Regions from separate parts of the Pectobacterium peruviense genome, predicted to be linked through region 2. Evidence: predicted binding sites of a transcription regulator. Region 2 holds the regulator's gene; each other region holds the start of a gene.

The links. The regulator CRP, encoded in region 2, controls carbon source genes, mostly activating them, when cyclic AMP is high. The targets are predictions, from matches to a motif close to ATGTGANNNNNNTCACAT.
Region 1: the regulator CRP is predicted to act here: its motif matches at 5,893-5,910, upstream of DUT67_RS03700 (iron-containing alcohol dehydrogenase).
Region 3: the regulator CRP is predicted to act here: its motif matches at 6,207-6,224, upstream of DUT67_RS12350 (2-hydroxycarboxylate transporter family protein).

Annotation. Positions count from the first base shown of each region.
Region 1 is NZ_CP161826.1:816,663-826,666, forward strand. It holds gene DUT67_RS03675 (SDR family NAD(P)-dependent oxidoreductase) at 1-104, opposite strand, end outside; gene DUT67_RS03680 (YhcH/YjgK/YiaL family protein) at 255-722, opposite strand; gene DUT67_RS03685 (exo-alpha-sialidase) at 1,001-2,188, opposite strand; gene DUT67_RS03690 (sodium:solute symporter family protein) at 2,192-3,607, opposite strand; gene DUT67_RS03695 (dihydrodipicolinate synthase family protein) at 3,645-4,529, opposite strand; gene DUT67_RS03700 (iron-containing alcohol dehydrogenase) at 4,597-5,733, opposite strand; gene dtnK (D-threonate kinase) at 5,969-7,297, shown strand; gene DUT67_RS03710 (D-threonate 4-phosphate dehydrogenase) at 7,290-8,270, shown strand; gene DUT67_RS03715 (DeoR/GlpR family DNA-binding transcription regulator) at 8,426-9,241, shown strand; gene DUT67_RS03720 (metal ABC transporter substrate-binding protein) at 9,306-10,004, opposite strand, start outside.
Region 2 is NZ_CP161826.1:474,014-484,017, forward strand. It holds gene DUT67_RS02110 (aminodeoxychorismate synthase component II) at 228-803, shown strand; gene DUT67_RS02115 (aspartate aminotransferase family protein) at 923-2,149, shown strand; one part of gene DUT67_RS02120 (IS3 family transposase) at 2,304-2,655, shown strand; one part of gene DUT67_RS02120 (IS3 family transposase) at 2,655-3,559, shown strand; gene crp (cAMP-activated global transcriptional regulator CRP) at 3,583-4,215, opposite strand; gene DUT67_RS02130 (OsmC family protein) at 4,591-4,998, shown strand; gene DUT67_RS02135 (phosphoribulokinase) at 5,107-5,976, opposite strand; gene DUT67_RS02140 (YheU family protein) at 6,101-6,337, opposite strand; gene DUT67_RS02145 (hydrolase) at 6,339-7,358, opposite strand; gene DUT67_RS02150 (LysE family translocator) at 7,465-8,067, shown strand; gene DUT67_RS02155 (5-bromo-4-chloroindolyl phosphate hydrolysis family protein) at 8,165-9,178, opposite strand; gene DUT67_RS02160 (toxic anion resistance protein) at 9,213-10,004, opposite strand, start outside.
Region 3 is NZ_CP161826.1:2,720,632-2,730,635, forward strand. It holds gene citF (citrate lyase subunit alpha) at 1-1,367, opposite strand, end outside; gene citE (citrate (pro-3S)-lyase subunit beta) at 1,421-2,296, opposite strand; gene citD (citrate lyase acyl carrier protein) at 2,296-2,586, opposite strand; gene citC ([citrate (pro-3S)-lyase] ligase) at 2,610-3,674, opposite strand; gene DUT67_RS12345 (fumarylacetoacetate hydrolase family protein) at 3,763-4,647, opposite strand; gene DUT67_RS12350 (2-hydroxycarboxylate transporter family protein) at 4,780-6,150, opposite strand; gene DUT67_RS12355 (sensor histidine kinase) at 6,569-8,173, shown strand; gene DUT67_RS12360 (response regulator) at 8,280-8,981, shown strand; gene DUT67_RS12365 (methyl-accepting chemotaxis protein) at 9,448-10,004, shown strand, end outside.

The sequences.
Region 1 (10,004 bases), 340 kb from region 2:
CCGGTTACCCGCCAGCCTTCCGCCAGTAATTTTTGTGTGATGGCGGCACCGATCCCTGAGCTGCTACCAGTAATCAGGGCGTGTTTAGGGGCTGTCGCTGACATGCAATGTCTCCTTAATACCCGTCATACTTCAAGCTGCATGTGCGTTGGCTTCTCTTACTCACCCCAGTCACTTACTTATGTAAGCTCCTGGGGATTCGCGCGGTTGCCGCCTTCCTGCAACTCGAATTATTTAGGGTATAACTGTTCTAATCACAACAACGTGACTGGGATTTTAAACACGGCTTTTTTGACTGGTGCAGGGCTGTCGTTAATGGCGCACAACGCCTGATGAGCTTCTCCTGGATAGAAGGTGACGAAGTCGCCTGCCCGCAGATGGATCTGATGTGGCACCTGTGGGTTATCCAGAATATAGAGATCTGGCTTACGTTCAGTCGCGGGCTGACCATGCACATCATTCAGACCGTAACCGATAATCTCCTCACCTTCCAGAATCAGTTGAATATCGAGATAGTTGCTGTGGAATTCGGTATGTCGTGTGGCGCGCGGCGCGGTATTTACAGTACCGATGTTATAAAACCATTCGGCACCTTCTGGCTGATAACGGCCTTCTGGCAACGCATTCAATTCAGCCAACGACATGCCCGGTGCAGACAGAATGGCCCACAGTGCATCGGGCAGCGTGGCGAGTTTGAGGGCGTTGAGGTTTCCTGCAATCATAATAGTGTCCTGAAGATAGCGAGAGAGACCCCCCTCGCTGACAAGGTGCATCGAGCGGTGATAATGGGTAGATCGTAAAGACGCTGCAAGTACGTCCCTGTAAGCTCGAGCCGCGCAGATAGGAATCTCATCCTTGAGATTCCCCCTTTCAGGGCCGTCGCAAGCGACGTTCAAAAACGTTCCTGACGTTTTTGTCCTTGGCGCGGACGCTTTACTCTTCTATCCCATTATCACCGTTTTCGTTTTGCAAATAGTTTTGCCAAGGGGCTGAGCTCGGTTTAGTTCGCCTTGACCCACTCTTCACTCACCACGACGTGCTTGATCGCCTGACGGAAGTAGGTGAATGCCACGTGCAGTTTACCGTCCGGCGCTTGCTTGACGCTGGGGTAAGAGAACTCGCGGTTCAGCTTCTCCGTTGAGTTATTGGTCATACAGTAACCGTCACCCACTTCGATATTGCGCTGCCACGGCCAGCTCTTACCACCGTCTTCCGAAATGGCGAGCGTCATCGGTGCGCGCGGTGCGCCCCAAAAAGCGCTACGACCACCGGCTTGCACTTCCGGCATTTTGGCACCGCTGGCTTTGTCTTCTTCATCCTCGATTTCATCGTACAGCGACAGGCGGCGATCGGTGGCATCGGCGGCGCTCATGTGGTTGAACACCAGTGCCAGATGGCCGTTTTTCAGCGTAGTCACCTGAATAGACGAGTTGTTGTTCGGCAAGTCGGTTGCTACCGGATCTGACCAGGTTTTACCGCCATCCGTTGAACGGCTTTGGTAGATGAAATCAGCCCAGCGGCTGCGGTACAGCGCCAATAGGGAGCCGTCCAGCAACGGGGTGATGTTCATGTGCACACAGCCTGTGCTGTTTGGCACCGGATATTCCTGCCAGGTTTTACCCTGATCGCTGGAGATTTTCACGGCGCTGTCATCATCGTTACCGACCCATTTCTCACCCGGCTGAACGCGGCAGTAGAACACGGGCAGCAGCCAGTCGCCGTTTTCCAGTACGGTGATGGGCTGGCGGATGAACGTGCCCGGCTGATCGAGCAGCGTGCCGATCTCGCCCCAAGTGATACCTAAATCGGTGGACTGGCGGTAGCGCACAATCGCCGTGTCTTGATTACCGGATTTCTGCGCGGTGTACAGCAGCCACAGCACGTTATCCGGCGCGAGGAACAGAACCGGGTTCTGCTCAGAGCGCGTGGCATCCTCAGACAGCTTAGCGGCTTTACTCCAGCTATCGCTGCCTTTCACAAGACGGGACATATAGATAGAGATATCCGCAATCCCTTCTTGTGTGCCACCGAACCAAACGCACAGCACATCGCCGTTCGGCAGGTGGAGCAGGTTGGCCGCATGATTCTGCGGACATTCCGATGGAATGTAGGCATCCAGACGCGCGGCATCGCCTTCTGCGTGATGAATCTTTCCGCTACGTTCCACAGTAATGGTTTCGCTACTCATGACTCAGGCTCCTGATTTATTTTCAGTTTGAGAAATTTTGATTTTGGTCGCTTTGTTCGGAATCATGCGGTCGATCAGCATGACGACAGCTGGGGTAACCAATGCGACATACATGTTATCGATGCCATATGGGTTGCCGAGAATATACCAAACAGAGGTAACTACGCAGGCTGATATCAGGCTGGCGTTTGCACCGCGTGCGCTGTTGAAAAACGGCAGATAGAACGCAATCACGGCAACCACGGAAATCGACAGACGAATGGCACGGGTGAAGAACGACAGCTTCAGAATTTCAGGAACGAACAGAACGAAAACGAGCGGCGCGAAACCTACGACAAGCGAGAGGATTCGGGTCATTTTCATTTCTTTTTCTGGCGTTGGTTTCCAGTAAGGAACGTAGAAATCTTTAATCAGCAGGGAAACGATAGCCAGTGCCACCATACTCACGCTGATGAAGATAGACGCGACCAGTGATGTCGTGACCAGACCGGCGAGCCATGGGTTCATGTCTTGCAGGAAGACCGGCATCGCGTACAGGCTGTTGATTTCAGGGTGGGCAAACTTCGCTGCGACACCGATGACCGCGATAGCAAGAGCAATCGGCATACAGAAGAAGAAGGCAACCCAAGTCGCGCGTTTCGCACTAGCGGCATCTTTGGTTGACGAAATGGCCTGAATCACGAACTGCGTACAGAAGATAGAACCGATAGTACCGATCAGCCAGGCGAAGATGGTGCTGGCTCCGAGTTTCCCATCCCACGTCCAGTAGTAATCCGGCATTTGTTCAATCATCGGTTTGAAGCCGCCGGTCATTTTTAACGCCACAAACAGAATGATCATCACCCCCACGTATTTCACGGCACTGTGGATCAACGTGATGTAGGCTGTCCCTTTCAGGCCACCGAAGTAGTAGTAGAAGGTACTGACGATAGCGGTGATCACGGCTGCGACAGGCAGGGAGACTTTCAACACGGTGGCGATGGCTGCCGCGCCGCTGACGTAGTTGCCCACGTTAACCAGCAACAGCGCATAGATCATGATGATCGAGATAATATTTTTGGTGCTGGTACCGTATTTCTCGGCAATCGCGCCGGAGATGGTAATTTTCCCGGTGTTATAAATCTTCTTCACCAGAATGATACCAAACAGCGGGAAACCAATGGCGGCGCCAATCACCGACCATGATGCAGCAAAGCCGTTCTCAAAGGCAGACTGCGCCGTACCGATGGTGGATTTGGCACCGATGAATTCCGTCATCAGCAGGATACCGACGATAAACGCCGGTAGCGCGCGTGAGCCTTCCATGAACTCGGTGTTCGATTTACTGCGGAGCTTGTAGGTTAACCATGAGGTGAATGCGATATAAAATACAATCATCCCAACGATTATGAGGGTATCAGTTAAGTTAAAATGGTTCATATCTTCTCGGCCTTAAGTGGAAATTGAAATTTCTCTGTTACTGCGAGAATTGACTAAGTATGTTGCGGATGTTGTCTTCATCCTGTGCGGAAAACTGGATCGGATAGCGGCTGACGCCGACATCTTCACCCATGATTGCCAGCGCTTTCTTCACCACAGCCGGTGAGAACGCGATGGCGTACAGTGTCTTACGCAATTCGGCAACCTGTTCTTGTGCCTGACGCGAGCCTTCAATGTCACCTGCATGGAAACGATGCCAAATCTGGCTGATCGGTTCCGGTGCCACGTTAGCCAGCCCGGAAATACAGGCGGAGCAGCCATCAACAAAGCCCTGGTGAATGAGCGAGTCTGGGCCATTCAGTACGTTAAAACCCTGCACACCTTTCACCGCTTGCACATAACCGCTCAGGCTTTCATAGCTGCCTGCGCTGTCTTTGATGCCGATGATGTTCGGGTGATCCGCCAGCGTGCGGACCGTTTCCGGCGCCAGCGTATTCCCCGTGCGTGCAGGAATGTTGTAGAGAAACACCGGCACAGTCAGCGCATCGGCGACGGCGGTGTAGTGGGCGATCAGCTCTTCCTGTTTTAGTGGAATGAAATACGGGGTGATGACAGAAACGGCATCGACACCCAGCGCGGCGATACGCTTGCCGAGCTTGATGGTTTCCCGCGTGGAGATTTCACCGATGTGGCCGACAACCGGCACTTTTCCGGCAACTTCATCAACGCAGGTTTCCGTGACGGCGACTTTCTCATCGGTGTGCAGAACGAAAAACTCACCGTTGGTGCCGTTACAGAAAATACCGTTGCCATAGCGCATCTGGCGCTGAACCTGAAGACGCATGGCTGCGGGGTTAAATTCGCCCTGGTTATCAAACGGCGTGACGATGGCGGTCAGGACGCCGGTAATGTTCTTACTCATTGTTCTTCCTCGTAACACGTAATCAAAAAGGTGAAAACTTAAAATCGTTCTATTCAACACCGCGCTGTTAAAACAGAGTCAGGTACACCTCACGCACATCGTCGGCACTGACCTGCGTCGGTACGTTTTTCATCAGGCGCTGAACCTGTAACGCGGCATCGACCAGATAGGGCAGGTGATCTTTTTCCACGCCAAGCTGCTGTAAGGTGTTGGGCAGATTGAGTCGTTTGACCAACTCGCTGAAATAGGTCACCAGCGCCTGCGCTTTTTCCGCGGTACTGAGCGTCAGATCGGCATCCGGCAGTAAGTCATACGCCTGAGCGAATTTGTCCTGTGCGGCGTCCTGCACGAAACGCATGCAAGGGGCGAGCAGGATGGCGTTCGCCACGCCGTGTGGAATGTGGTACTTGCCGCCGAGCGGGTAAGACATGGCGTGAACCAGATGTGTACCGGAGTGGGCAATGGCGGCACCGCCGTAATAGGACGCCCACAGCATATTCAGTTTGGCTTCCAGATTGCCTGGTTCGCGCACCGACGTTTCAAGGTTGGCAAACAGCTTCTTCAGGCCAATCAGCGCGTAGTTGTCGCTGACCGGGTTGGCAATCGTCGAGGTGAAACACTCGATCAGGTGGCAGAGTGCATCGATACCGGTTGAGGCCGCAATATGTGGCGGCATGCTGATGGTCAGTTCCGGCACCAGCGCAACATAGTCCGGCAGCATCACTGGCGTAATAATGCCGACTTTGGTCTCTTTTTCCGGGATCGCCAGAATCGCATTCGGCGTGGCTTCTGAGCCGGTTCCTGCGGTGGTCGGGATAAGCAGAGATGTCGTGCGGCGAGTCGGCTTTTCTCCTGCCAGCAGGTTATCCAGCGTGACGGTTTCATCGCCTGCGCACAGCACAGAAAGCAGTTTGGCAACATCCAATACGCTGCCGCCGCCCACGCCGATCACCAGATCGGTCTGGGTTTGGGTGAGCTGACTCAATATCTGGGCAACGTCGTGCTGGCTTGGCTCGGCAGGAACATTATCAACCAGCAGAACCTGCGGAACGGCTTGCTTAACTTGTGCGATCAGCGCCTGAACGTCAGGTAGTCCAACGATGTTTTTGTCGGTGACAAATAAAACGTGCTGTTTCCCTGTCAACAGGTGACTAATGTCCTGAAGTACCCGGTAACCGCTGAGGATAGTGCTATTGATATTCATGCTTATTACCTTGCCTTTTCTCTTCTTCGCCAGAGCGTTATCGCGATGATAATGGTTGCGATGGTGATTACTTTCAGTCAAATGGATCGGTTTTAGTCACTACTAAACGCCATTTGCCACATCGTGGTGATAATTTATAGGTGAAATTCCTTTTAAATAATTTGATATTGCTCACATATAATCAAATGTGATTCAATATAATCATCATCAGGTAATCATGAACCGGGGATGAGGTATGCCAAACGTGCAGCAATCAGCAGAACAGGTATTAGTGGTCGCTGATGACTTTACGGGTGCCAATGATGCAGGCGTCGGTCTGGCGCAGCATGGCGCGCGAGTTAGCGTTGTATTTGACGTTAATAAACTGCATGCGGATTTACTGGGCGATGCGGTGGTCATCAACACCGACAGCCGTGCGGCGCGTGATGACGTGGCGTCCCAACGCACCGCAGAAGCGGTAGCCGCCTGGCAGGCCGCGGGTGGACAAGGTTGGATTATTAAGAAGATTGACTCGACGCTGCGTGGGAATCTGGGAGCGGAAGTCGCTGCTGCGTTGTCGGCGGCAGCAGTACCTGTCGCGCTGATTGCCGCTGCGTCGCCGACGCTGGGGCGTGTTACCCGACAAGGTGAAGTTTGGGTTAATGGTCGTCTGCTTACTGATACGGAATTTGCCAGCGATCCAAAAACGCCGGTGACCTCGGCCTCTATCGCTGCCCGTCTGGCGGAGCAAACGGCTTTACCGGTAGCGGAGATACACCTTGATGAGGTGCGTCAGGCCAATTTAGCCCACCGTTTGCAGCAGTTGGCGGACGAGGGCGTACGCCTGATTATTCTTGATACCGACGTACAGGACGATCTGACACATATCGTTAATGCCGCCAGAACATTACCGTTTCGCCCCTTGCTGGTCGGCTCGGCTGGCCTGAGTGAAGCGCTGGCGACCGCGCAGGATTTTACGCGCAACACCGAAAAGCCACTGCTGGCTGTCGTCGGGTCGATGAGCGATATTGCTCAAAAACAGATTGCAGCCGCCAAACTGCGCAGTGATGTCGCGCTGGTTGAGATCGACATTAATGCGCTCTTTTCACCCGATTCATCCACCGTCATGGCGTCCCAGTGTCGGGAAGCGGTGAAGGCGCTGACGAACGGCCACCATTGCATCATTCGTACCTGTCACAACGAAAATCAGCGCTTCGAGATCGATGCGCGGTGCCAGCAGCTCGGCCTTAGCCGACAGCAGCTTGGCGAAACGATCAGCCACTATCTGGGGGAACTTACGCGCAGCATTGTTCAGGCGCTAGACAGCCTGACGGCGGACAGTGCTAACCGACATCTGCCGGGTGGGCTGTATTTATCCGGTGGTGACATTGCGATTGCCGTGGCAACGGCACTGGGCGCTACCGGCTTTCAGATTAAGGGGCAAATCGCATCCTGTGTGCCTTGGGGATACCTGCTGAACAGCGTTGTCGGCACGACCCCTGTGATGACTAAAGCGGGGGGTTTTGGCAACGAAACTACTTTGCTCGACGTTTTACGTTTTATTGAGGAGAAGGTCAGTGAGTAAAATTATTGCGGTAACGATGGGTGATCCGGCAGGGATTGGACCGGAAATTATTATCAAATCTCTGGCCGAAGGCGAGCTGTCCGGCGCATCTGCTGTGGTGGTGGGCTGCGTACAGACGATGCGACGTATTCTGGCGCTGAATGTGGCACCAGCTGTAGAGCTGAAAATCATTGATAAACCGGCTGACGCGGTATTCGCGCCAGGCGTAATCAACATGATTGATGAACCGCTGGAAGATCCGCAGGCGCTGAAGCCGGGTGTCGTTCAGGCTCAGGCGGGTGATTTGGCTTACCGCTGCATCAAGAAAGCGACCGCGCTGGCGATGGCGGGTGAAGTCCATGCGATTGCGACCGCACCGCTGAATAAAGAAGCGCTGCACTCGGCAGGCCATCTTTATCCGGGCCACACCGAACTGCTGGCTAAACTGACCAACAGCCGCGACTATGCGATGGTGCTGTATACCGATAAATTGAAGGTTATCCATGTTTCAACGCACATCGCGCTGCGTAAATTCCTGGATACGCTGAACCGCGATCGCGTGGAAACGGTGATCGAGATGGCGGATGTTTTCCTGAAACGCGTCGGTTTTACCCACCCACGTATCGCCGTTGCTGGGGTTAACCCGCATGCGGGCGAGAATGGCCTGTTTGGTGATGAAGAGATCAAGATCGTGTCGCCGTCGGTTGAAGCGATGAAGGCCAAAGGCATTGATGTTTATGGCCCGTGCCCGCCGGATACCGTCTATTTACAGGCGTATGAAGGCCAGTACGACATGGTGGTGGCGATGTATCACGATCAGGGTCACATCCCGCTCAAGCTGCTGGGCTTCTATGATGGTGTGAACATCACCGCTGGGCTGCCATTTATCCGCACGTCCGCTGACCACGGCACGGCGTTTGACATCGCCTGGACAGGTAAAGCGAAGTGCGAAAGCATGGCGATCTCTATCCAGCTCGCGATGCAACTGGCCTGATTGGCGGTGACGACTGCTGCTGTCAGCACGGTTTTGTAAGCGAATAAAACGCGATACAGTGCGCATTGCAGGATATCTTCCTTCCCGCGATTGGGAAGGTTTCTGGTATCCTGCAACCAAGAACTAACCGCTTGAGATAGCTTAACAACAGCAAGATGGATATCGCCGTGGATCCTACATTAACCGATGCTTTCCGCATGAGCGGGGATAGAGTAAAAGGGCAAAGCCGTCTTGATCAGATTATGGATTATCTAAAAAGCCATAATTTGGTGACGGTCGATGAGCTGGTGTCCGTGATCGACGCTTCCCCGGCGACGATCCGTCGTGATTTGATCAAACTGGACGAACAGGGTGTGATCAGCCGCAGTCACGGTGGCGTGACGCTCAATCGTTTTATTCCTTCCCAGCCGACCACGAATGAGAAATTACAGCGTAGCCTTCAGGAAAAGCAGGCGATAGCGCGCTATGCGGCGACGCTGGTTAAGCCAGGCAGTGCAGTGGTGCTGGATGCGGGAACGACCATGCTGGAGCTGGCGCGGAACCTGACGCACCTGCCGCTGCGTGTGATTACCGCCGATTTGCAAATTGCGCTGTTTTTGTCTGAGTTCAAGCAGATTGAAGTGACGATTATCGGTGGGCGTATTGATGACAGCAGCCAGTCCTGTATTGGCGAACATGGCCGCCGTCTGTTACGCAGCATTTATCCGGATATTGCCTTTATCAGCTGCAACTCGTGGAGTCTGGACAAAGGTGTCACCACGCCGACGGAAGAGAAAGCGGGTGTGAAGCAAGATCTCGGTGTAAATGCTAGCCGTCGGATATTGCTGGCTGACAGCAGTAAATATGGTGCGTATTCCCTGTTCTGCGTCACGCCGTTGTCGGAGCTGACGGATATTGTTACCGACAGTGCGTTAGCCCCTGAAGTGCAGGAACAACTGAAAGGCAAAACGTTCAATCTGACGCTCGTGTAAGCGAGGGTGCCATCCGTGGCATTTTCTTTCCTATATCCCCGAGTGCTGGCAAATGGTCATGCTCTTACTTCATGCTGGCGGCGAGAGTATCGACGTTGTGCTTAAACGCAACTGTATAGGTTGAGGCTGGGCCGGATGCGTCGGTTAGGGCTTCTGGATACAGTTCACCGCCGGGCTGTGCACCGCTGGCATTGGCGATTTGCTTCACCAGACGGCCATCGGTCTGGTTTTCAATGAAGTAGCTTTTCACCTTCTCTTGCTTGATTTGCTTAATCAGCGAGGCCACTTTTTTGCTGCTGGCTTCGGATTCGGTAGAGTAGCCCACTGGCGACAGGAACTTCACGCCGTAGGCCTGGCTGAAGTAGCCGAACGCGTCATGGCTGGTCAGCACTTTACGTTTTTCCGGTGGAATGTCGGCAAAGGTTTTCTTCGCGTAGCGATCCAGCTCCTGCAACTGGTTGATGTAGGCTTCACCCTGCTGACGATAGTAATCGGCATTCGCGGGATCCGCTTTTGCCAGCGCGTTGACGATGTTCTGCGCGTAGACCACACCGTTACTCATGCTGTTCCAGGCATGCGGATCGGTTTCAGTTTTGCCATCTTCCACCATCGAGCGTGTTTCAATGCCATTGGATGCGGTGATGACGTCGCCACGGTAGCCGGAGGCGGTAACCAAACGATCAAGCCAGCCTTCCAGACCCAGTCCATTAACGAAAACCAGATCGGCATGAGCCAGCGTTTTACTATCTTTTGGCGACGGTTC
Region 2 (10,004 bases):
AATGATTTCAGAAAAATAGTTTTCTATAGAGATAAATAATAAATATTACCTATTAATAAAAGTGCTTTTTGTATAAATAAATCATTTGTGATCGTCATAATTATTATTGCGCTAACTTATTGCGTAGGGATGGCACGTCTTTTGTCTTTGCTGGCGACAAGGGCTGGGTACCTGATGTGAATTTCATGTATGTTAGTACCGCTTTCCCGACTAACTGTGCAATGACTATGCTACTGATTATTGATAACTACGACTCCTTTACCTACAACCTTTACCAATACTTTTGTGAGCTTGGCGCAGAGGTCGTGGTGAAGCGTAATGATGAACTGACGCTACGTGAGATTGAGCAGCTTGCGCCTGAGCGATTGGTCATTTCACCGGGTCCCTGTACGCCGGATGAAGCGGGCATTTCACTGGCTGCTATTCGTCACTTTGCCGATAAATTGCCTATTCTGGGTGTGTGTCTTGGTCATCAGGCGATGGGGCAGGCGTTCGGCGCGCGTGTGGTGCGGGCACGGCAGGTGATGCACGGTAAAACCTCGGCAATTGCGCACAGCGATGCGGGGGTTTTCACCGGGTTGGCTCAGCCTTTGACGGTCACCCGCTATCATTCACTCATTATTGATTCCACTTCGCTACCTGATTGCTTTGAGGTCACGGCCTGGAGCGAATATGAAGGGCAGCGTGATGAGATTATGGGGATACGCCATCGCTCCTTACCGCTAGAAGGGGTGCAGTTTCACCCCGAGAGTATTCTTAGTCAGCAAGGGCATCAGCTTCTGGATAATTTCCTTAAAATTTAACTATATAGAGAGTTATTCTTTTCAATAGCCGATTTAAGATTGCCTGTGATTGATTTTTTATGCATATTTATTGACTATATTTTCATTTCGACATGATGGGCAGCAGAGTGAGGCAGCAAATGGCAGCAGAGCAGAAAGCAGTGACACGGGATACTCACGATAAAGTGATTTTGCCGGTTTATGCACCCGCGAAGTTTGTACCAGTGAAAGGTAAAGGGAGCCGCGTCTGGGATCAGGACGGTCGTGAATATATCGATTTCTCCGGTGGTATCGCCGTCACGGCGCTCGGTCACTGCCATCCTGCGCTGGTTAACGCATTGCAGCAGCAGGGCGAAAAACTGTGGCACACCAGCAATATTTTCACCAATGAGCCTGCGCTACGCCTTGCCAGCAAATTGATTGATGCCACTTTTGCTGACCGCGTGTTCTTTGTTAACTCCGGTGCAGAGGCAAACGAGGCCGCATTTAAGCTGGCGCGCCACTATGCGGTTAAACGCCATAGTCCATATAAAACCAAGATCATCGCCTTCTACAATGCGTTCCATGGCCGTACGCTGTTCACCGTTTCAGTTGGCGGACAGCCTAAATATGCCGATGGCTTCGGACCTAAGCCTGCGGATATTGTGCACGTTCCGTTCAACGATCTGGCGGCTGTTAAAGCGGTGATGGACGATCATACCTGTGCGGTCGTGCTGGAGCCGATTCAGGGCGAAGGCGGTATTACACCCGCGACGCCTGAGTTTTTACAGGGCGTTCGTGATTTGTGCGATCAACATAAAGCGCTGCTGGTGTTTGATGAAGTGCAGAGCGGGATGGGGCGTACCGGTAAATTATTCAGCTATATGCACTATGGTATTACGCCGGATATCCTGACAACGGCTAAAGCGTTGGGCGGTGGTTTCCCTATTAGTGCGATGCTGACGACGGAAGAGATCGCATCAGTCATGACCGTTGGGGTACACGGTACCACCTATGGCGGCAATCCTCTGGCCTGTGCGGTGGCGGAAGCCGCGCTGGATGTCATCAACACGCCAGAAGTATTGTCTGGTGTCGCGGATCGTCACGATCGTTTTATCAGTGAACTTGATAAAATCAACCAGCAGTATGGTGTATTTGATCAGGTTCGCGGTATGGGGCTTTTGCTGGGGGCTGAGCTGAAACCTCAATGGCATGGCCGTGCGGGCGAGTTCTTGGCTGCTGCAACGGCTCAGGGGCTGATGGTGTTGATGGCAGGGCCGAACGTGATCCGCTTTGTACCGTCTTTGATCATTGATGAAGATGATATCGCGCAGGGGATGGATAAATTCGCCAAAGCCGTCGCTCAAGTGGTTAACGCAGCACACTGATTACGCTCTCAACATCGCTTGCGACTTCCCGTTAGGTGGCGAGCAGGAAGCTCGGCATAAAAAAAGCGTGAGGCCGAGGCTTCACGCTTTTTTATTGGTAGTGATCCGTCCTGAATAGCGTTGACACGTCCCTGACTTAAATACGGAGAACGTGATGATGACTGAGTTCAAACGTACCCAACGTGATTATCCTCTATCCTTTAAAATAGCCGTCGTTGAACAGGTCGAAAAAGGCGAGATGACCTATAAACAGGCCCAGCAGCGATATGGCATTCAGGGGCGCTCCACCGTTCTTGTCTGGCTGCGTAAATATGGCCAGCTTGACTGGAGTCCCGGACTTCCTGACCTGATGAAAAGGAAACTGCTTGTGGCTCAGACAAATACCCCACTTACACCCGAGCAAAGAATCAAAGAACTTGAAGAGCAGCTTAAGCTGGCGAATCAGAAAGCTGAGTTTTTTGAATCTGTTATCAACGTCCTGAAAAATGATTACGGGGTAAGTGTCGTAAAAAAGCGGCCCGGCAAGTCCTTGCGCAGAGTCAGGCCCCAAAAGTCACCGTGACACGCGCATGCCAGCTCCTGGGGCACAGCAGACAGGCATGGTACCAGCATAATGCAAGGTGCAATAAACGACATGAACACAATAGTCAGGTTCTTGATTTTATTGCCCGAGTTCGGTGCCGTCAGCCACGTATAGGCACACGCAAACTCCACTCTCTGTTGAACCGTCAGGCAGGTGAAACACTCAATATCGGGCGTGACCGCCTGTTTAGCCTACTGGGTAAACACCGGCTTCTGGTACCCGTAAAGCGGGCATACCACAAAACGACCAACAGCCATCATCGTTTTTACCGGCATCCGAACTTGCTGAAGTCTGGCCCCGAACAGGTTACTGTCCTTCAGCCGGAGCAAGTCTGGGTCGCCGATATTACTTATCTACCAGTACGCAGTGGCACGGTCTATCTGAGTTTGGTCACGGATGCCTGTTCCAGAAAAATCATGGGTTACCATGTAGGGGATAATCTGCAAACTGAAAATGTGGTAAAAGCCTTCAAACGTGCGTTACGACAAAGAAAAACAAAAGGGCCGTTGATACACCACTCTGACAGAGGGCTACAATACTGTTCAGCGCTTTACCAGTCGGTACATGAGAGAAATGGGATAACCTGTTCAATGACAGATGGTTATGACTGCTATCAGAATGCGCTGGCTGAACGGATAAACGGCATCCTGAAAAATGAGTTTTTACTCTCTCGCCCAGCTAATCTGGCACAAGCGAGGAAAATGGTAAAAGAATCTGTGGCGATTTATAACCATGAGCGGCCACATCAGGCCCTGAAATACAAAACGCCCGATGAGGTTCATCAGGCGTTTTACAGGCAGAAAACTGTCAACCCATATCAGGACTAGTCATAGGGTACCGCGACAAGGGTTTAGCGAGTGCCGTAAACGACGATCGTTTTACCGTGCGCAGAGATCAGATTCTGGTCTTCTAACATTTTCAGAATGCGGCCCACGGTTTCACGCGAGCAGCCAACGATTTGCCCAATTTCCTGACGGGTAATTTTAATTTGCATGCCATCTGGATGCGTCATGGCATCAGGTTGTTTGGCCAGGTTGAGTAAGGTTTGGGCGATACGGCCGGTCACATCAAGGAAGGCGAGATTGCCGACTTTTTCTGAAGTAACCTGAAGTCTGTTTGCCATTTGCGCAGACAAGCGCATGAGGATATCCGGGTTAACCTGAATGAGCTGGCGGAATTTTTTATAGGAAATTTCAGCCACTTCACAGGCGGTTTTTGCCCGAACCCAGGCACTGCGTTCCTGACCTTCTTCAAACAGGCCGAGCTCACCAATAAAATCGCCCTGATTGAGGTAGGAAAGAATCATTTCCTTGCCTTCTTCATCTTTGATTAGCACTGCTACAGAGCCTTTCACGATGTAGTAAAGCGTTTCTGCTTTTTCACCTTGGTGAATCAGCGTGCTCTTCGATGGATACTTGTGAATATGACAATGGGAAAGGAACCATTCGAGAGTTGGGTCTGTCTGCGGTTTGCCGAGAACCATTCGCTATCATCCTCTGTTGTAATTCACTGCGCAAATTACAGGGGTCAGAGTTCCCTGTACGGCGTGTTTAACTGCTAAAAAAAATAAAATTCAGTCTAGGCAGAATGACGTCAGGGAATATACTGGAACCACTGTACCCTTGGTTTTTCGGTTGCTGCTTTGCCGCACCGTAAACGTGGCTGGGTATTTCTGGCTACGTCATCATCTTCTTCGTTTCTGGGTTTGTCCAGAAAAGGTCTATTCTATTTTCGTTTTAACACAGCTTTAAGGATGTGTCTTGTGTTGTCTCGCTTCAGCATGACAAAGCTCTGATTAACGCTGGTTTTTGTACAGTAACGGTATAAATTTTCAAAAAATTTTTAGTGGAGAGGCATCATGCAGGCTCGGGTAAAATGGGTTGAAGGCTTAACGTTTTTGGGCGAATCCTCATCGGGACATCAGGTATTGATGGACGGTAATTCTGGCGATAAAGCGCCCAGTCCGATGGAAATGGTGTTGATGTCCGTAGGGGGATGCAGCGCAATTGATGTGGTATCGATTCTGCAAAAGGGCCGTAATGATGTGGCGGATTGTGAGGTGAAATTAACCTCAGAGCGTCGGTCTGAAGCACCGCGCTTATTTACCCATATCAATCTGCATTTTATTGTGACGGGGAAAGGGCTGACCGATAAAGCCGTCGAACGTGCCGTCGAGCTGTCAGCGGAAAAATACTGTTCTGTGGCATTGATGCTGGGTAAAGCCGTTGAGGTGACACACAGTCACGAAATTAGAGTACTGCCATAATTCCTTTCTCTGAGCACTAATTCTGGTTACTTAAGCCCATTATTAGGGGAAACACAGGGGGGCCCGTAGAGAGGCCTCACCCTGTGGTCTCCGCGTGTATCTCGATGCTTATTCTATCGTTTTCCCTTCGATTAACCGCTGCACCAGCGGTGCCATGATTAATTCCATTGCCAGCCCCATTTTCCCGCCGGGAACGACCAACGTGTTGATGTGGGAGATAAACGAGCCCTGCAACATGGCGAGCAGATAGGGATAATCAATATTATCCAATCCCTGAAAGTGGATGACGACGAAGCTTTCATCCAGTGAGGGGATCGACTTGGCAGCAAACGGGTTGGAGGTATCCACGGTGGGTACGCGCTGGAAGTTGATATGGGTGCGAGAGAACTGCGGCGTGATATAGGTGATGTAGTCTTCCATGGAGCGGACAACGGAATCCATGACCGCTTCACGCGAGTGGCCGCGCTCATTGACGTCACGGATCAGCTTTTGTATCCACTCCAGGTTGACGATCGGCACCACACCGACGAGCAAATCGACATGCTGTGCCACATCATTTTGTTCGGTGACTACGCCGCCGTGCAGTCCTTCATAGAATAGGATGTCGGTAGGTTCTGGCATCGGTTCCCACGGTGTGAACGTCCCAGGAACCTGGTTATAGGGAATCGCTTCATCATAGGTATGAAGGTATTTACGCGTCTGACCACACCCATGTAGGCCATATTCAATAAACGACTGTTCCAGCAGGCTGAAATCATTCGCTTCTGGGCCGAAGTAGCTGATGTGGCGTCCTAAATCACGCGCTTTGCGGATTGCCATATCCATTTCCGGGCGGGTATAGCGGTGAAAGCTGTCACCTTCCAACTGGGCTGCGCGTAGGTCGAACTGTTGGAATATCTTACGGAAGGCCAGACTGGTGGTCGTGGTTCCCGCTCCGCTGGAGCCCGTAACCGCAATAATCGGATGTTGATGTGACATAAGGCGCGTGACTCCGTGATCTCGATGCCCGCATAGACTGAAAGCCTGCGCGCATTCTCAAAAATGACGTAATTGTTCCCATTGTTAGCATGTTTGACGCGTTCTTTCACGTCTTTCGCCATGCTCAATAAGGGGCATGTCCACCGGCATTGAGCTGACCGCGCGGCATAATGTTTAGCGTTTCATGTAACTCAGACCACACCAAAACGACTTCGCCGGATTGGAGCTGACTGCGGATATCTTCGACTTTCTGCGCCAGCGAGCGCTCCTGTTCGCCGTAATCGGTGCCTTCGCGCAGCACGAAAGATTCGATGATGTTATCCAGCGTTTCTGGATCGAGCTGTTGCCAGGGAATTATCACGCTATGTTTCCTGAGTAAAAATTGTTTCTGAATAAAAAGAACCGGTGGCGTGGTCCAAAAATGGACTAAGCCAATTGGGAATGCGCTGTTCCAGCCACATTTCCGGTTTCAGCAATGTTCCACCGACGAAGCCGACATGCCCACCGTGTTCCGTTAGCTGATACTCAATATTAGACGGTAACTGCGACAGATCGGGAATGACCTCGGACGTCATGAAAGGATCGTCCTTCGCGTGGATGATCAGCAGCGGTTTACGAATCTGAGGCAACAACGGCAGGGCGCTACAGCGTTTGTAATAGTCGGCCGCGTCGCGGAAACCGTGGATGCGTGAAGTAATGACATCATCAAACTCCCGTAGCTGGCGGATTCGCTTCAACTGCGGCAACTGAATCGGCAATGTGTCTGGGTAGGCTGCCAGCTTGCGGCCGGCATTTTGTTTCAACAGGTGCAGCAGGTAGTGCTGATAGACGCGGGAGAAACCTTGTTCCATCCGGCGGCTACAAGGTTCGAGCATCAATGGTGCGGAAACGATGACCGCGGCGGACAGGGAACAGGCTTCACCCTGCTGGCCGAGCAGATAGGCCAGCATGTTGCCGCCGAGAGAAACGCCGATGGCAGCGGTAGGAGCCTCACCCAGCGTCTCTTGCATCCAGCGCAGGAAATAGCTTGCATCACTGGTTTCGCCGGAGTGATAAATACGTTTCATCCGGTTGGGCTTCCCGCTGCACCCGCGAAAATGCATGATGACGGCCAGCCAGCCACGCTGTTTACAGGCATGTAGGAGACCGTGAGCGTAGGGGCTATGAAAGCTGCCTTCCAATCCGTGAAACAACACTACGCGTGGTTTATGCCTCGCCTGTTCGGGCGCTTCGCTCCACGCCAGATCGACGAAATCACCGTCCGGTAATTCGAGCGCTTGCCAGACAGGTGAGAACTGCGCGTGACGGCGAATCAAGCGTGGCAATAGCGTTTGCAGATGCGGATTATGGGCGCCGCTCAGCGGACGAAAATGGTCATGCATAAAGGATATGAAAATCTTGTTGTCGGCTCTTGTACGATCAATATCACACTGTTAGCTTCAATGCTGCCAGTTGGTACGACATTTGGGTCAGGAGCGCCCACAAATAATGGAACTGAGTTTATTTCTTTCGATGTTGGGTTTTTTGTGGGTAGCGGCTATCACACCGGGGCCGAATAATATGCTGTTGACCACCTCGGGCGCGAATTTTGGCTTTATGCGTTCACTGTGGTTGATGGTCGGCATCATGTTGGGCATGCAGAGCATTTTACTACTAGTAGCATTCGGCGTCGGTGGTTTGATTCTGATTTATCCTTCGCTGCACTTTATCCTGAAAGTCCTCGGTAGTGCCTATCTGCTCTGGCTGGCGTGGAAAATCGCCACGGCGGCTTACGAACGGCTGGAAACGTCCGTTGCGCCGCCCCAGCCGATACGGCTTTATCAAGGGTGGTTGCTGCAATTCCTGAACCCGAAAGCGTGGCTTATGGCGCTGGGCGCGGTTGCCAGCTTTAGTCTGGCTGGTGAAGGCTATAACCATTCTGTGATCGCGATAAGCATCGGCATTGTGCTGGTCAATCTGGTGTCCGGTGTCATCTGGCTTGGATTTGGCACGATGATTGGGCGACTGCTGCGCAGTAAGAAAGCGTGGATTATCTTCAACGTATCAATGGGGCTGCTGACCGCCGCTTGCGTGCTGTTGATTTGGCATTAATGCTGATCTGGCATTGATGCTGGTTTGATAACGTCGCGAGCGGTTTTTCGCTCGCGACTGAGGAAGCACACTGTCGGCTGCATACTATCAGTAGGAATTACTTATAACCGTCTGTTTTTAATAGATTATCAACAAGGTTGAGTTCGGCATCAAAATCCAGCGTATCGTTCTCCAGCAGTCGTGCGTGTTGTTGTTGAAAGGCGGAGCCCAGCGCTTTCAGTGCGGTAACATTCTTCAGCAGAAAATCGTCTGATTTGCCATGTTTCTCTAATTGGTTGGAAAGTCTGACAAATTCACCGGCCACTTTTTCTACGGCAGGAAGGTAGCGATTAAGAAACGCTGTTCCCGGCTCAACATCCTTGGGATCTTCCTTCATACACGTGACAATAAGCTGCGCATACTCAACGATCGTTTTCAGTTCGTCGAGAAGCTCGCTGGGGAGCTTCTGTAGGTTTTGCAACCGTACTATACGGCTCTCAAATGTAACGGCTTCCTGAACGGGTGGTGTAATAACGACCGGTGAAGGTTGAGGCGACATAGGTGCTGGTGCCGGAATGAGCGTTTTGGGTTGGTCTTTCCTTATTTTGAAAGCCGTTTTCCCTTGGTAATGGCTCATCGTACCTAGCACAATGCACGTGGCGAAGGCCGTATTATAGAAAGGGTGTTCACCAAACTGATGTGCATCGGTGTAGCCCATGATGATGATGAAAACTAAAAGAAACTGGATAACGGTGCCGAGACGAGGGTGGGAAATCTCGGAGCATGCTTTGATTATCCACCACGCTACGGCAATCCATCCCAGAACGAATAGGGCATCATGCGCAATGAACCAAATTACGCCAGCCACAAGTGGCCAAATCATATCAACCTGAGACCGTGTAAAGGCGTACCACAGCAGAATTAAGCTGAAAGCATTCACAATGAAAACACAGGTTTGAACGTTTTTATCCGCCATGAGGTCTGGATATAATTCACCTAGAAACACTATAGTGATGAGCGTAGAGACGATAAAAGCAGCGCAGACTAATCCCCAGAGCTTAAGCAGCGTCAGGCACAAACGACCTAGTTTCTTTTGCCATCCCTCATCTGGAGGGGAAGATGCGTTTTGCATATTCAATAAAGACCACTTATCAAAACGAAATTATTTATGCAGAACGTTGCTGCATCGCGTGTTGTTGGTTCGCTGCAATCTCGGCCAGACGCGTTCTTAGCTCTGTTTCCATCGTGCCCAGTTCTTTCTCTACATCAGTGCGACGTACTCTGGCGTCATTGGCAATCGTGACGGTTTCTTCGATGGTGTTCAGAAGGCGGCTTTGCACTTCGCGTAAGGTTTCGATGTCCACAATCGAGCGTTCGACTTCCCGCGCGGTTTCAACGGTACCGAGCTGGAGCATTTCTGCATTTCTCCTCAGCATGGCATTGGTGGTATCAGAGACTTCTTTTTGCAGTTTTGCCGATTTGCGCTGTGAATGCAGCGTTATCGCCATCACGATCTGGCTCTTCCACAACGGGATCGTAGAGAGAATGCTGCTCTGAATTTTCTCGGCGAGCGACTGGCTATTACTTTGCATCAAACGAATTTGAGGCGCGGTTTGGATCGCGATGGTGCGTGACATCATCAGGTCGTGTAGTCGTCTTTCAAAGCGCTGTATGTTGCTCACTAAATCACGCACGTACTGCATATCCATCGGGTCGTTGGTACGCTGTGCTTTTTCCTGTGCGGCGGTCAGATCGCCAGACTGAATGGCTGCCAATTTCTGTTTACCGGCAATGATATGCAGCGTGATTTGTTGAAAATACTCGCGGTTGCGTATGAAAAGCTGTTCCAGCGTGGAGATATTGCGCAATAGCTCCATCATGGCGCTTTCGAGTTTTTTAGAAACGGTATCAACCTGCTGCGCCAGCGTTTGATACTCCAGCAGCGTACGTTGGATGGT
Region 3 (10,004 bases), 2.2 Mb from region 2:
GCCTGTTGCAGACGTTCAGCAACCTCTGGACGAGCCGGGTTTACGGCAATGCCGTGATCGGTCACCAGTACGTCGATGCTCTCTCCCGGCGTAACGCGCGTCGTCACCTGACGCACTACAGTCGGGATACGGCTACGAATCAGCGGCGCAACGACGATGGTCAGGTTCGCTGCCGTCGCAACATCACAGTGTCCGCCGGACGCACCGCGCATCACGCCGTCTGAACCAGTGATTACGTTAACATTGAAATCGGTGTCAATTTCCAACGCGCTGAGGATCACCATATCCAACTGATCGCAGCAGGCTGCTTTAGAGCTTGGGTTGGCATAGACGTTAGTGGAAATTTCAACATGATTCGGATTCTTCGCCAGCGATGCGGCCGCATTGGCATCGAAACACTGGGTGTCGATCAGCTTTTCGATCAGCCCTTTTTCATGCAAGTCGACAATACCGCCAGTGATACCACCGAGCGCAAAACGCGCCACGATGTTCTGCTGACGCATTTTATCTTCGAGGAAACGCGTACAGGCGGTAGAAGCCGCGCCGGAACCTGTCTGGATCGAGAAACCATTTTTGAAATAACCCGCATGTTCAATCACGTCCGCCGCAGAACGAGCGATCAGCAGTTCACGCGGGTTGCTGGTGACGCGCGCAGCACCGACGCTGATTTTGGCCGGATCGCCCACTTCATCGACCTGAACGATATAGTCCACCTGATCTTGCACGATACTGGCAGGCATGTTCGGGAACGGCACCAGCGCTTCGGTCAGCAACACCACTTTGCGGGCAAACTGCGTATCGACCATGGCATAGCCCAGCGAACCACAGCTGGATTTCCCAGCGGTGCCGTTGGCGTTACCAAATTCATCGCTGCACGGGACGCCCAGGAAAGCGACATCGATATTCAGCTCACCGCTTTGCAGTAGATGGACGCGACCGCCGTGAGAGTGAATCTGTACCGGTTCTTTCATTAATCCGTGAGAAATGGCATCGGCCAACTTGCCGCGCATCCCAGAGGTGTAAATTCGGCTAATCACGCCCGCTTTAATGTGCTCGATCAGCGACGCGTTACAGCTCATCAGCGAGCTGGATGCTAGCGTCAGATCGCGAAAACCCATGCGCGCCAGCGTATCGATCACTCGGTTAATGACCTTATCGCCTTCGCGGAAATGGTGGTGGAAAGAGATCGTCATCCCATCTTTCAGTCCGCTGTGACGAATCGCATCTTCCAGATCGGCACACAGTTTGCGTTCATGTTTTTGTTCAACATCATTCAGCCAGGGCGTGTTTTGATTGGCGTTGACGAAGGGTTGCAGATGACGTTTTTCCGGGAACTGCTTTTGCAGTGCTTCAATAAAATGACTCATTGTCTAATCCTGTGATTCCTGAGAGCGGCAATTGCGGTGTAATCACGCAACGGCTATTTGCGAACGCCGGAGGCCTGAGCACGTTCCAGTACTCTTCTTGCATGGTCGATAATTGGCCCGTCGATCATTTTTCCGTTCAGGGAAATGACGCCCAAACCGGCACGTTCGCCCTCTTCGGCGGCTTTGATCACCAGATGGGAATAGTCCACTTCATCCTGTGTAGGGGCGTAGGCGTTGTGTAACAGCTCAATCTGGCGTGGGTTAATCAGGGATTTACCGTTGAAGCCCAGTCTGCGGATCAGATCGACCTCTTTCAGGAAGCCCGCATCGTCATTGACGTTGGGATAAACCACGTCGAACGCATCAATTCCGGCAGCCCGAGCCGCATGCAACACGGCGCAGCGAGCATAAAACAGCTCAGTACCATCGCCGCGTTCCGTTTGCATATCCATCACATAGTCAAACGCCGCCAGCGCAATCCCGATCATGCGTTCGGAAGAGCGAGCAATGGCAACGGCGTTAATCACGCCCACCGCAGACTCAATTGCCGCCATAATGCGAGTGGAACCGACTTCACGGCCGCAGGCTTTTTCGATACGAACCAGATGGCGTTCCAGCTCATCCACATCATCGGTGGAATCGGTTTTTGGCAAACGAATAACGTCAGCACCACCGCGAACAGCAGCCTCAAGATCGAGCAGGCCAAACGGCGTACTGAGCTGGTTGATACGCACCACGGTTTCAATGTCGCGATACATCGGATGCTGGAGCGCATGGAAAACCAGCAGGCGTGCGGTGTCTTTCTCCCGCAGGGAAACCGCATCTTCCAGATCGAACATGATGGAGTCAGGCTTGTAGATAAACGCATTGGACAGCATGGCGGCGTTCGCGCCTGGGAGGAATAACATACTGCGGCGAAGTTTATTCATTATAATTTCTCCCATTCAATCTGCTGTCCGTCTGTGGCGCGCAGCACCGCGCTTTGCACGCGGGCACGGATGACACAATCCAATGCGCCTTTGTCATCCACAATGATCGTCCCTTCCTGTACGCCCAGTTCTTTCAGCGTGTCATTCACGACCTGTTTGATTTGATGACCGAACTGTTTAATCACTTCACTGTTGATGACCACGGTGAGCTTCCCGTCTGCCGGTGCCACTTTGACCAGCAAATCACTGGATTCAAAGGTACCCGCCAGGGACTCCTTAATAATCTTCATAGACTTATCCTGATTAATTTTAATTACGCGTATTCAGGTTCGTAATAGCGCTGTAAATGCTCAAAGGTTGAGGCTGGCACGATGTCCTGAATACGGCTGTACTGCCGAAGTTTGAGTAATTTCCTGACTTCCGAAGCGGAAATTGCCAGTCCTGAGGTTTGCCGTTTACGTTCAATTTCAACCACGCTTAACGCAGGGGAAGACACCGTCTGGTCTTTCTCCAGCCAGTAGTGCATGTCCTGATTGTATTGATACGTCACCGGGCAAAAGGGTTCGGTGCCGACGAAGCGCTGGGTAATACCGAGCACTGGCGCGATATATTTCCTGAAAATGATTAAATCCAGCGCAGCATGAGCGCGGGTGATCAGTTTTTCTTCCTTCAGGAAATAAGCGGGGAACGTCGCTTTAGAGATCATGTAGTTCGAGCCAGCATGCACCGTTAGATTGGGAATGTGCTCCACGCCGCGTTGTACCATCTCCAGACGTTCGCTGAAGGGGAAAAACGAAACGTCTTCGCGCACCACGAATACGTGTAGCCAATCGCACGACTGCGCCGCGTGTTCCGCCAGATAGCGGTGGCCCAACGTGAAAGGGTTCGCATTCATGACAATAGCGCCAATCTTTTTATCTGCCCGTATCGCGAGCGCTTCGGGCTGCGCAAACGCCGCCAAAGACTGACAATACTGCTGAATACCAATCGGTGTGTTTTCCATCAGCACCGCGCTGTCCTGGAAGCACGCCAGCGGGTAGAACCCACATCCCCGGAAGATGTCGACATTTTCCGGTCGGGTATAAAGAAACAGATGGAAGTGGCCGCGCTGTGCCGCCTGCTGCATCACTTCATTCACCACCTGCACGCCCAGGTTGAGGTGTCTGAATTCAGGATCGACCGCAACACATTTAATGGTGTTGGAGGCAAGCCCCGCGCAAGCGATCAGCCGCCCGCCCAGTTTGCCAACAACAACGATGTCAATATCGTCATCCATGCCGAGCTGGCAGTGTGCAAGGAACTGCCGCACAGCGTCCCTCTCCTGCTCCCGAAGGCGCACATCCAGCGTGTCAAAAAAGACGGAATCATTGGCATACATCACGGTTCTTCCTGCAACTCGAATTATTTAGGGCAATCATTGCAGGCTTGCCGGTTTTAACGCCGGCAGCCTTGTACTTACCTGGTACTTAGTGCACAGCAGCTTCAGCGGCTACCGGAATCGACTTCAACGGCGCTGCAGCATCCACAATTGTGTTGCGCAAATGGCCAATGTTTTCGATTTCAACTTCAATGCAGTCACCCGCTTTCATAAACAACGGCGGATTGCGTTTTTTACCCACGCCACCCGGTGAACCGGTAATGATCACGTCACCCGCACTCAGCTCGGTAAAAGTACTGATGTATTCAATCAATTCAGCAACTTTGTGGATCATGCTGCTGGTATTGTCGTCCTGAACCATGCGGCCATTCAGATACGTGCGGATTGCCAATACATGCGGATCGGGAATTTCATCCGTGGTGGTCAGATACGGACCGAACGCACCGGTTTTCTGCCAGTTTTTGCCAGCAGTAAACCAGCTATGCTGCCAGTCACGCGCCGATCCATCCATGTAGCAGCTGTAGCCTGCGACATGAGACAGCGCCACATCCCGAGAAATATTCTGTCCGCCTTTACCGATAATCACCGCCAGTTCACCTTCATAATCAAACTCGCTGGAATAATGCGGTTTGATGACGGGGGTAGCGTGTCCGGTTTGCGAATCCGCAAAGCGGACAAATAATGTTGGCGCAGGATTCTCTTCATTGAATTCCTGACGCTTAGCGGCATAATTCATCCCCACACACAGTATTTTCCCTGGTGCCGTAATAACAGGTAAGAACGTGACATCCGCAACCGCAATATCCGGCGTGCTCATACTGAATTCATGCGCGACGTGTAATGCATTCTGCGCCAGCAGCGTTTTCAGGTCAGGGTAACGGTGACCAACTTTACCGCCGAGATCGATTAATCCCGTTGGTGTATAAATGCCGTAACTGTCCTTACCGTTATAACGATAGCTTGCAAGTTTCATAATATTTCCTATGCAAAATAAACTCATGCCGATGGCAGTTTTATTTCGTTAATTCAACGCAACTTCTCTCAACACTCTATTTCTCAAGACACTATTTATTTGGCTCAACCGATTTTTATTTTCTGAATGACATCAGACTAAAAAGTTGGCGAGTACCAGTAGTGAAATAGAAACATTAATAGCACCGCCGATACGCGTGGCAATCTGCGCGAATGGCATCAGCATCATACGGTTACCCGCCGTCAGAATCGCGACATCACCAGTACCGCCCTGTCCACTCTGGCAGCAGGAAATAATGGCAACATCAATCGGGTGCATACCAATCTTTCTACCCACTAAGAAACCGGTCCCAACCAGCGTCACTACAGTCGAAATAATTACCAGCAGGTTTTGAATCGTGAAGGCGTTCACCAGTTCCTGCCACGGCGTAATCGCTACCCCAACGGCAAACAGAATCGGATACGTCACCGAGGTCTGGAAGAACTTGTAAACAACCTGAGAACCTTCCAACATTTTCGGTGAAACACCGTGAGCCAGCTTCACCAGTACAGCGGCAAACAGCATGCCAACCGGTGCAGGCAGGCCAATCATTTTGTGGCCTAGCATACCCACCATATACAGCAGGATTGCCAGCAGAGCGCCAGAGGCAATGGTCGTTACGTCTGCTTTACCGCTAAAGCCAGAAGCTGGGGCGCTGCTTTCGCTGCCACCTAGGCTATTGCCTTTATTCGGCATCAGTTCACCTTCGCCGGTCAGGTGTGGATAGCGTTTACCCAACTGGTTCAGAACACCAGCAAGGATGATCGCAGTCAGACTGCCCAGCATGACGATAGGCAAAACGCGCCCCAGAGCAACACCCTGATCCATATGCAGAATCGTGGCATAGCCGATAGACAGCGGGATTGCACCTTCACCCACCCCACCCGCCATAATCGGCAGAATCAGGAAGAAGAAGATTTGGAACGGATCCAGGCCCAGTGCAATACCCACGCCCATGCCCACCAGCATCCCGGCAACCTCACCGCACAGCATAGGGAAGAAAATACGCATGAAGCCCTGAATCAACGTCTGCCGATTCATACTCATGATGCTGCCGACAATAATGCAACAGATGTAGAGATACAGAATGTTGGTACTTTTGTAGAACTTGGTCGTAGATTCAACAACAACGTCCGGCAGCAGGCCGTAATGCACCATCGCAGAAGGGATAAAGGTCGCACAAATTGCCGCCGCCCCCATCTTGCCGATAATCGGTAGACGCTTACCAAATTCACCACAGGCAAATCCGAAGAATGCCAGCGTCGCGACCATCACGACGATGTCGCTCGGCAACTTGCCACTCAGGCAATCAATGCCGATTAATACACCCGCTAACACGAAGAGTGGCACAGGAATAATACCTACTTTGTAGGTATCCAGAACATGCCACCATTTTTCCTTTAATGAGGCCTTCCCAGCCGCCTCATTATTTACCACAATATATGAATCATCAGTCGTACTCATAACTCAGCCCCCGTTTTATTTTGTCCGCACATCATAGGGAACAGGATCATATTATTATGTGATTCCCTTCAAATTAAAAAACGAGTTTTAAAGGCGTTTATGGTTTCTATGGTTTATATTCAAAAATCGTTTATTACGCAGGCTATTAGCTGATTTTACGCTCAGAATAAACTTTAAGGTTTTTATGGCGTTTATGGTTTTTATTTCCTAAACATGATCATGTTGATAAAAAGTAATTAAGTTGTTTATTAAAGAAAGCAGAGTCGTTTAATTTTATCTATTTATTTTTATGGTCGTATTGGTAACAACATATTTAAACGTGTTATTGCTCACAAGTTTTTTTCTCTCAGTCCATTCTTATTACCATTCGTGATAAATTCAGCAGCTATTTTCGTTTATCCGCAGGCTACCGCACATCATGAGATTGAGACTTTCCTTTCATATCAAATTATTTATCTATTTGATCGTCTTCTTCTCTTCACTGCTGCTAATGACGGGTATCTATTATTATCATGATATCGATAAGCAGCTGTATTCCGAGCTGGGTACACGAGCACAGGTGCAAGCCAGAGAAATCGCCATCATCCCGACGCTGATTGAATCGGTAAAGAATAGAGATATCAAACAGATATACTCTCTTTCGCAACAATTGAAACAGCGCAGCGATGCCAGCTATATCGTCATCGGCGACGATCAGGCACGTCACCTGTTTCATTCTGAATACTCAGAAAGTGACAAACTCGTCGGCACACAGATGGTTGGCGGAGATAACTTCGACGTATTAGCCGGAAAAAGCGTGATTACCGTGCGCCATGGCAGCATCGGCATCTCGCTCCGCAGCAAAGCGCCTATCATCGCTGATGGTCAGGTGATCGGCATTGTCTCTGTGGGCTATCTGAAGACACACATCGACAACCTAACGTTCAGTAAACTGGCGCATATTCTGCTGGCGATTGTCGCGATGTTCGTCGCGCTGTTTATCTTTTCCTGGTGGTTCTCACGTAATCTGAAGAAACAGATGTTTGGCCTTGAACCCCTTGAAATCCGCATGCTGGTCAGGCAGCAGAAGGCGCTGCTCGAATCGATCTATGAAGGGGTCATCGCTATCGACAAACAACACCGCATTGCCGCCATTAATCATGCAGCCAAAGAGATACTCGGGTTAAATGAACCTTCCCACCTGCTGCGTGGCAAACCAATTGATACCGTGATTAAACCCGTGCCCTTCTTCTCCGGCGAAGCCATGTGGAGCAGCGACACCCACGATGAGATCTGCCGCTTTAACCATGCCACCGTCATTGCCAGTCGGGTACGGATTATGCTGGAGGATGAACTTCAGGGCTGGGTCATCAGCTTCCGTAGTAAAAACGACATTCATACGCTCAGCATGCAGCTCAGTCAGGTGAAGCGTTACGCGAACAGCCTGCGCATCCTGCGTCACGAGCAGTTGAACTGGACGGCGACGCTGGCTGGGCTGTTGCACTTAAAGCGCTATGACGAAGCCATCAAATATATTGAGGCGCAGTCGGAAAGCGCGCAGGTGGTGCTGGACTTTGTTTCCAGTCGCTTCTGTTCACCCGCGCTGTGCGGGCTGCTACTGGGCAAGTACGCCACCGCTCGGGAAAAAGGCATTGAAATTGTTTTCGACCCACGCTGCCAGCTCACGCATATTCCGGCCGCACTGAGTGAAACAGAGTTGATGTCCATCATTGGTAATTTGCTGGATAACGCCATGGAAGCCACATTGGCCACCACCGCGCCACATTATCCTGTCGAAGTGTACATCTATAACAGCGAACAAGAGCTGGTCATTGAAATCGCCGATCAGGGAACAGGAATCGATCCAGCGATTGCCGATAGTCTGTTTGAGATGGGCGTAACCAGTAAAACACAGGGCGACCACGGACTGGGGCTGCATTTGGTCGCCAGCTACCTTAATCAGGCGCAGGGAATCGTTGAAGTCTCGGCCAATCAGCCGAATGGCAGCATATTTTCCCTATTTATCCCGCTATCCCCCCAATAATTTGCGTTGTCGCATGCTGAGCAACGCATAGGCAGCATGAGATATGGCGGGTATAACGGATACGAGATCTTCTTTTATGCTTCAGACACTAACAGGGATTCACACCATGCCGCACACTGAACATTTCGATGTCTTAATCGTTGAAGATGAAAGTAAGCTGGCCACTATTCATGCTGAATTTATTGAAAAACATTTCAATCTGCGTGTCGTAGGGATTGCCGCTACGCTTTTTGAAGCCAAAAAACTCCTTCAGCAACACAAACCTCGTCTCATCCTACTTGATAACTATTTGCCCGATGGCGAAGGGGTTTCGTTGATTGAGAGCCAAGTGCTCAAAGGAATGGACTGTTCCGTTATCTTTATTACCGCCGCCAGCGATATGAATACCTGCGCTCAGGCGATTCGCTGCGGGGCCTTTGACTACATAATCAAGCCGCTCTCTTACCCACGGCTGCGTTCTTCGCTGGAGCGATTTATTCAATTCGTGAAAACCCAGCACACGTACAAAATTGTCGATCAGCAGAACGTCGATATTCTCTACCAGCTGCAATCGTCCGGCGCGGCTTCCTCATCGTCCACAAAAGGCATTGAGGAGAACACGCTCGGGTTGATCAAACAGATTTTTGCCAGTGATGGTGGCGATACGCTCTATTCTGTCGATGATATCGTCGAAAAAACCGGACTCAGCAAAACGACGGCGCGCCGCTATCTGGAGTTCTGCGTTGAAAACCAATTCCTCGATATCGAAATGCGTTACGGAAAGATTGGCCACCCACGTCGGCTGTATCGAACAAAGAGCAACCACTAGGTGCCGCAGCCCATACCCTATGGCGATGACATTAGCCGACATAGGGTATCCGGCACAGCCAGACGACAATGCACGATAAAAAGTCCGACAAATCAATAAAAGCAATAACGTCATTAATCAATTGCTCAGATGCGCCAACATTAAGACTAAAGTTAACTATTCATGTTTTTCATCTCATTTATATTTCAATTTATTTCTGACAATAGTATTTTCCTTCCTTATTTTTTAAAGATTAAAAAAATAATCACAATTACCTGTGTTTATTCCTAATTCAATTAACACTTCCGCTTATTGGTAATTCAACCGGCACCTGCTGTGCAGTTGTCCAACAGCGAGAGATAACCCTCACAAATTATTATTAATTTCTTCACCCACACTAAAAAAAGCCACCATGAATCCGATAAGCATTATCGGGTCATATCGTTATTAATATCCGACACCAGTAATTTATCCCCGGAGAGACGTCATGTTCTTAGCCAAAAAAATCAGAAATCTTAAAATATCCCAAAAACTTTATCTTGGGTTCGGGGTCATCCTGCTACTGGTCATTATTGCATCGCTACTCAGCGCAGGTCGCTTCAGAGAAATTCGTGATATCTATGAGAAAACCAACCTGATTTACAACATTAATATTGAGGTCTTTCAGGCAAAAATAAACCGCCTGAAATATTTTTATTCCTATGATGAAAAGTCACGCGAAACGATGGCAGGCTTTGTTAAACACGCCTCAGAATTAACTACTGAAGCAAAAACGCTCTCATGGAGCTCGGAAGGGGCAACGCTCGTCAATGATCTCGGCCAGCACCTGACCGAATTCCAGAACGCCATCACCGATATGGGCAAAGCCACGCAGCGCGTAGTAGAAAATCGAGACAAAATCAGCGCCGCTAACGGACAGAGCATAACGACTGATTTTTACGCCAAACTGCGCCAGCAACCTTCGGATAGCGCCACGCTATATCAGGCAGAGGATCTGGCAACGCAGGTTTCAGAACTGAAGCAGGCTTCCTATGAATTGCAACT